Regions from separate parts of the Streptomyces sp. NPDC045678 genome, predicted to be linked through region 1. Evidence: riboswitches for the same ligand, from Rfam matches in the RefSeq annotation. Region 1 holds a riboswitch; the other holds the start of a gene.

What was found. A riboswitch is a leader RNA that binds a small molecule or an ion and turns the genes downstream of it on or off. The one in region 1 is predicted to bind glycine.
Region 2: it holds a riboswitch for glycine, as region 1 does, so the genes downstream of both, gcvT (glycine cleavage system aminomethyltransferase GcvT) here and gcvP (aminomethyl-transferring glycine dehydrogenase) in region 1, are expected to answer to the same signal.

The regions. Positions count from the first base shown of each region.
Region 1 covers NZ_JBWKJS010000013.1:9,705-13,100, reverse strand. The annotation lists gene gcvP (aminomethyl-transferring glycine dehydrogenase) at 1-1,995, opposite strand, end outside; glycine riboswitch at 2,183-2,281, opposite strand; gene AC07DO_RS35765 (PRC-barrel domain-containing protein) at 2,426-2,818, shown strand; gene AC07DO_RS35760 (DNA polymerase IV) at 2,825-3,396, opposite strand, start outside.
Region 2 covers NZ_JBWKJS010000011.1:56,085-59,480, forward strand. The annotation lists gene gcvH (glycine cleavage system protein GcvH) at 1-125, opposite strand, end outside; gene gcvT (glycine cleavage system aminomethyltransferase GcvT) at 202-1,335, opposite strand; glycine riboswitch at 1,374-1,486, opposite strand; glycine riboswitch at 1,487-1,596, opposite strand; gene AC07DO_RS33040 (AAA family ATPase) at 1,746-2,447, shown strand; gene AC07DO_RS33045 (enhanced serine sensitivity protein SseB) at 2,508-3,290, shown strand; gene AC07DO_RS33050 (enhanced serine sensitivity protein SseB C-terminal domain-containing protein) at 3,378-3,396, shown strand, end outside.

The DNA.
Region 1 (3,396 bases):
GTGCTCCTCGAAGACACCGTGCGTCGAGGGGTAGGTGATCATCAGCACGGACAGCTCGTCACGGTGCTTCTCGATCTTGGCGCGCAGGTCCTCGACGTCGATCTCGCCGTCGTCGGCGGTCTTCACGACGACGACCTTCATGCCCGCCATGACGGCGCTCGCGGCGTTGGTGCCGTGCGCGGAGGACGGGATGAGGCAGACGGTGCGCTGCGCGTCGCCGTTGGCGCGGTGGTAGCCGCGGACCGCGAGGAGCCCGGCGAGCTCGCCCTGCGATCCGGCGTTGGGCTGCAGGGAGACCTTGTCGTACCCGGTGACCTCGGCGAGACGCTCCTCCAGCTCGCGGATGAGCGTGAGGTAGCCCTGGGCCTGCTGGGCGGGGGCGAAGGGGTGCAGCTGGCCGAATTCGGGCCAGGTGACCGGCTCCATCTCGGTGGTCGCGTTGAGCTTCATGGTGCAGGAGCCCAGCGGGATCATGCCGCGGTCGAGCGCGTAGTCGCGGTCGGCGAGCTTGCGCAGGTAGCGCAGCATCGCGGTCTCGGAGCGGTGCTGGTGGAAGACGGGGTGCGTCAGGTAGTCGTCGCCGCGCAGCAGGCCCGCGGGCAGCGTGTCCGCGGTGGCGGCGTCCAGCGCCTCGATGTCGGCGTCCACTCCGAACGCACCCCAGACGGCGGCCAGTTGGGCGCGCGTCGTGGTCTCGTCACAGGAGAGGGAGACGTGGTCGGCGTCGACCCGGTGGATGTTCACGCCGGCTTCGCGGGCGGCGGAGACGAGCTGCTCGGCCTTGCCCTCGACGCGCACGGTCAGCGTGTCGAAGTACGCACCGTGGACGACCTCGACGCCACCGGCGGTGAGCCCGGCCGCGAGGAGCGTCGCGTACCGGTGCGTGCGGCGCGCGATGGACTTCAGGCCCTCGGGCCCGTGGTACACGGCGTACATTCCGGCCATGACGGCGAGCAGCACCTGTGCGGTACAGATGTTGCTGGTGGCCTTCTCGCGCCGGATGTGCTGCTCGCGGGTCTGGAGGGCGAGGCGGTAGGCCTTGTTGCCGTCGGCGTCGACGGAGACGCCGACGAGGCGGCCGGGGAGGCTGCGGGCGAACTTCTCACGGACCGCCATGTAGCCGGCGTGCGGGCCGCCGAAGCCCATCGGCACGCCGAAGCGCTGCGTCGTGCCGACGGCGATGTCGGCGCCGAGCTCGCCGGGCGAGGTGAGCAGGGTCAGCGCGAGCAGGTCGGCGGCGACGGTGACGACCGCGCCGAGCTCGTGGGCCTCGTCGATCAGCGGCTTGATGTCCCGTACGACACCGGAGGCGCCCGGGTACTGGACGAGCACGCCCACGACCCCGCGCTCGGCGACCTCGGCCGGGATGCCCTGGCTCAGATCGGCGACGACGATCTCGACACCGGTCGGCTCGGCGCGGGTCTGGATGACGGCGACGGTCTGGGGCAGCGCGTCGGCGTCGACGACGAAGACGCCGTTCTTGACCTTGCCCATGCGCCGCGACAGCGCCATGGCCTCGGCGGCGGCGGTGCCCTCGTCGAGGAGCGAGGCCCCGGAGGTGGGCAGACCGGTCAGCTCGGCGACCATCGTCTGGAAGTTGAGCAGCGCCTCGAGACGGCCCTGCGAGATCTCGGGCTGGTACGGCGTGTAGGCCGTGTACCAGGCCGGGTTCTCCATCACGTTCCGCAGGATGACCGGCGGCGTGAACGTCCCGTAGTACCCGAGTCCGATCATGGAGTCGAGGACCTGGTTGCGGTCGGCGAGGGAGCGCAGCTCGGCCAGCACCTCGGCCTCGGTGCGCGCGCCGGGCAGGTTCAGCGCCTCGGCGTTCTTGATCACATCCGGTACCGCGGCGGCCGTCAGCTCGTCGAGCGAGCCGTACCCGACCTGGGCGAGCATCTTGGCCCGCGCTTCCGCATCGGGCCCTATGTGCCGCTGCTCGAAGGGGATGCCCTGCTCGAGCTCGGAGAGCGGGATGCGATTGGTGGCAGTCATTGCGGAGGCCTCCTGGTCTGCACGACCTGCGAGGGGTACCACGGCGCGGGTACCCGGACGGCCTCCCCCTCTGTCATGTCAACCTGAGAGCTTCACAGGCCCGTCTCGCGACAGATCTGCTTTCACCGTCGGTGAGGAAGGGTTCCGAACGTGCCCGCCCGACGCCCGCCCTGCTTTCCAGAGTGACCTCGTCCGTGCGGTACGGGTGCCTGAGAGATTCCGGGGAGGATTTGCTCCTTCGGCGCCTCCGGATGTGTGATCCGGAGAGCTCTCCCGCACGGGGTCAGCGGCCAGGCGCCAGCGTACCAGCGAGGACCATGCCCGATCCCTCGAGTGGCCGCCTGCCCCGAAGTGCTCTTTCGTAGTGACTACGAATGATTAAGGATGAGTTACGCCCGTTTTCGACAAGCCGCGACCAGCTGGAGGGCCCGTGCAGACCGATATCGATCCGCGCAACCTGATCGGCCGCAAGGCGTTCGACCGGAACGGGGCGAAGATCGGCACGGTCGACGAGGTCTACCTCGACGATGCGACCGGCGCCCCGGAGTGGGCCGCCATACGCACCGGTCTCTTCAGCCGGGACGCCTTCGTCCCCCTGGAACCCAGCGAACTCGTCGAGGACGGCACCCTGCGCATCCCTTTCGACCGCGACCTGATCAAGGACGCCCCGGACTTCGGAGTGGGGCGCCACCTCTCCCCCGAGCAGGAACTCCAGCTCTACCACCACTACGGCCTGGACACGACACCCCCACAGCCCCCGCCCTCCTCCGTGCCACCCCCGGACCAGGACTTCGGCCGCGTCGCGGGCACGGAGAGCCCCTGACGCACCTCAGCCGGAAACGGGCCGTGCGGCCGGCGCCGGCGCGGCGACCAGCGGCAGCGGCTCCGCGGGCGCCAGCTCCGGGTCGTCCGTACGGAACGTCCGCACCCGCCCCGGCGCCGACAGCGGCGTCTCGAAGCGCACCGTCACCCGCCCGAGGCCGCTTCCCTGCACCCACCCGTGCCCGTACTGGGCATGCCGCACATCGTGCCCGGCGACCCAACGCCGCTGCGCCGGCGCCACCGGTTCCTCGGCACGCTCCGGCTCCGGACCCACCGGCCCCACCGCCTCCCCCGGCCCGGCCTCCCCGCTCTTCGCCAGGGACACTCCCTCCGCGCTCGCGGTCTGCGCCTGCGCCTCCGCCTGGGCCTGCGCGAAGAGATCTTCCTGCGTGTAGTCCGCGAGGCCCGTGACGCCCACTCCCAGGAGCCGGACGCCCCCTGTGGTGTCCACGGCCTCCAGAAGCCGCGCCGCGGCCTCCTGGACCACCCCTGGGTCGTCCGTGGGCCCGCGCAGCGTCTCGGACCGCGTCAGCGTGGAGAAGTCGAACCGCCGCACCTTGAGCACGATGGTCCGCCCCG
Region 2 (3,396 bases), on a different contig from region 1:
GCGAAGACGACGTCACCGAGCGCGTTGGCCGCGTGCTCGGTGATGCCGACGGTCGCCACGCCGTCCTCGGTGGCCGAGAGCCACTCGTGCTCCTTGCTGTAGCGAAGCTGCTGGGGGTTGCTCATGACCTGAATTCTCCTGTACGCGGGTGGGTGCTGCGGAACGGGGAAGATGTGCGGGGGGTCACTTCTGACGCGGGGGTCACTTCTGGCGCTTGTAGAACGGCAGCGCCACGACCTCGTAGGGCTCGTGGGTGCCGCGGATGTCCACGCCGACACCCTCGGTGCCCGGCGCCGCGTGCTCCGCGTCCACGTACGCCATCGCGATCGGCTTGCCCAGCGTCGGGGACGGGGCGCCCGAGGTGACCTCGCCGATCACCTTGCCGTCCGCGACCACCGGGAAACCGGCGCGCGGGACGCGGCGGCCCTCGGCGATCAGGCCGACCAGCTTGCGCGGCGGGGCGGTCTCGGCGCGCTCGGCGGCGGCCGCGAGCGCGGCACGCCCGAGGAAGGTGTCCGACTGGCTGGTCTTCTCGAACTTCACGACCCGGCCGAGGCCCGCGTCGAACGGCGTGAGGCCGGCGGTCAGCTCGTGCCCGTACAGCGGCATGCCCGCCTCCAGGCGCAGCGTGTCGCGGCAGGAGAGGCCGGCCGGGACCATGCCGACGGGCGTGCCCGCCTCCATCAGCGCGCCCCACAGCTTCTCCGCGTCACCGGGAGAGACGAACAGCTCGAAACCGTCCTCGCCGGTGTAGCCCGTGCGGGCGATCAGGGCGGAGACGCCCGCGACGGTGCCGGGCAGGCCCGCGTAGTACTTCAGGCCGTCCAGGTCCGCGTCCGTGAGGGACTTCAGGATGCCGGGGGACTCGGGGCCCTGGACCGCGAGCAGCGCGTACGCCTCGCGGTCGTCGCGGACCTCGACGTCGAACTCCCCGGCGCGGTTGCTCAGCTCGTTCAGCACGTTCTGGGCGTTGGACGCGTTGGCGACGACCATGTACTCGGGGGCGTCGGGCTCGCCGAGCCGGTAGACGATCAGGTCGTCGAGGATGCCGCCGTCCTCGGCGACGATCATGGTGTAGCGGGCGCGGCCGACGCCGATGGAGCCGATGTTGCCGACCAGCGCGAAGTTCAGGAAGTCCACGGCCTCGGGGCCGCTGACGGTGATCTCACCCATGTGCGACAGGTCGAAGAGGCCGGCCTTGGTGCGCACGGCGTTGTGCTCGTCGCGCTCGCTGGCGTACCGCAGCGGCATGTCCCAGCCCGCGAAGTCGGTCATGGTCGCGCCGAGCGCACGATGCACGGCATCGAGGGCGGTGAGACGGGGGGCAGTGCTCATGAAGGGGACTCCCAGGGCATGACGGGCGGCGAGGTCTGTCCTCCCCATCTGTCATCGGAACCTGAGAGGTTCGCCGGGAGTGTCTCGTTCTCCGAGACGCCGGCTTGCACCTTGGGTGGGACCGCCGGGGCGGCCCGCTTTTCAGATGTGCCTCGCCCGCGCGGTACGGGGCCTGAGAGATTCAAGGGAGGGGCTTGCTCCTTCGGCGCCCCGGGTACCCAGCTCAGAAACTGGTTCCGGAGACTCTCCCGCGCGGATTCGAACGGCCTGTATGGAGTTGGCGCGCACATCATTGCACGCGACTCTGTTCAGGGGGACCCGTGTCCGGCAGAGGGTTCCGTCACCCCGGAACGCTCTTGTGTCGCATTACCTTCTCTTTACACTTGGTGGGGAAGCAGTACGTGACCGCTATGGGGAGGCCGATCACGGTGCGCAGCAGGACGAGTCTCTACGCCACTTCCACGGGGGTGGCGCTGCCCAAGGCGCTGCCCGAGCAGGCCCCCGCCCCGGCCGCGGAGAGCTGCGGCCGGCTCCCCGTCGCCGTCGTCCGCGACCTGCGGCAGCGGGCCGGCCACAGCCCGCGCCGCCTCACGTTCGGCGAGGGCGACCTGGTCGTCGTCTCCGGGCTGCCCGGCGGCGGAAAATCGACCCTGATGCGGCAGGCCGTCACCGGCCCGCGCATCGACTCCCAGGACACCCGCGACCGCTGGTCCCACCGCATGCCGCGACTGCTGCCCTACGCGGTGTACCGCCCCCTGGTCCGCCTCGCGCACTACGCGACGCTGCGCCGCGCCCTCCGCTCCGGGGCCGGCGTCGTCGTGCACGACTGCGGCACCCAGACGTGGGTGCGCCGCTGGCTCGCCCGCGAGGCCGCCCGCCGCGGCACGGCCCTGCACCTCCTGATGCTCGACGTCCCGGTGGACACCGCGCTGCGGGGCCAGCACGAGCGCGGCCGCGGCGTCTCCCGGTACGCGTTCGCACGCCACCGCAGGACGGTCGGCCGGCTCGTCGCCGCCACCGAGCGCGGCGACCTGCCGCGCGGCTGCCGCTCCGCGGTGCTGCTCGACCGCGCGGCCGCGCAGGTCCTGCGGGTGATCGCCTTCGACCGGTGACCGGGCCCGGCGTTAGGGTTCGAGCCGCAGGCAGAGCGGTCGCGAGCAGGGGTTGGACAGATGGACTTTCCGGCGCAGGCACATGCCCATCCGTACGGCGGATGGCCGGGCAATGAACTGGAGGAGGTCCTCGCGGCCTCACTGGGCGCCCCCGCGTCGGCGGGCGCCCGCATCGTCGAGGTGCTCGGCCGCAGCCACCTCTGGATACCGCTTCCCAACGGCGGCGGCCCCGACAGCGGCACCCTGGACCTGCCGACCCTGGAGATCGAAGGACAGGCATACGTCCCCGTCTTCACCTCCGAGCAGCAGTTCCGCCAGGCGCTCGGCGACGCGGCGGACCGGATGGGCGTCACCGTGGCGCCCGCCGTGGAGTTCGCCCGCGGCCTGCCCCCGCAGCTGGGCATCGCGCTGAACCCGGACGGCACCGTCGGCGCCCCGCTGCCGCCGCCCGCCGTCGCCGAGCTGTGCAGGACCGGCCGAACCGAGCTGGACGGCCCGAGCACCGGCGGCCGGGTCCGCCTCTTCGAACCGGACTGGCAGGAGGACCCGGTCGACTTCCTCGCCGCCGCGGGCCGCGAGTTCGAGACCGCGGGCGTCGTGCTCACCGCGCGCCGCTGCCTGGCCGCCGTGGAGACGGACGACCCGACGCTCTTCGTCGGCGTCGAGCTGTCCACCTGGGACGGCAACGCACGCGACCTGCCCATGGAAGCGCTCGGCCGGGCACTCGGACAGGTGCCGATTCCGTGGCCGGTGAACCTGGTACTGCTCGACGTGGCACAGGACCCCGTCGGCGACTGGCTGCGCGCGAAGGTCCGTCCCTTCTACCACCGCATCGACGCTTAAGCTGGTTCCATTCCTCTGTCTTCCATGGGGTCACACAGTTCGTCCTCCCATGGGGTCACCGAGTTCGTCGCGAAGGGGCGGTTACGGGTGAGTGCGTCGGGCACGG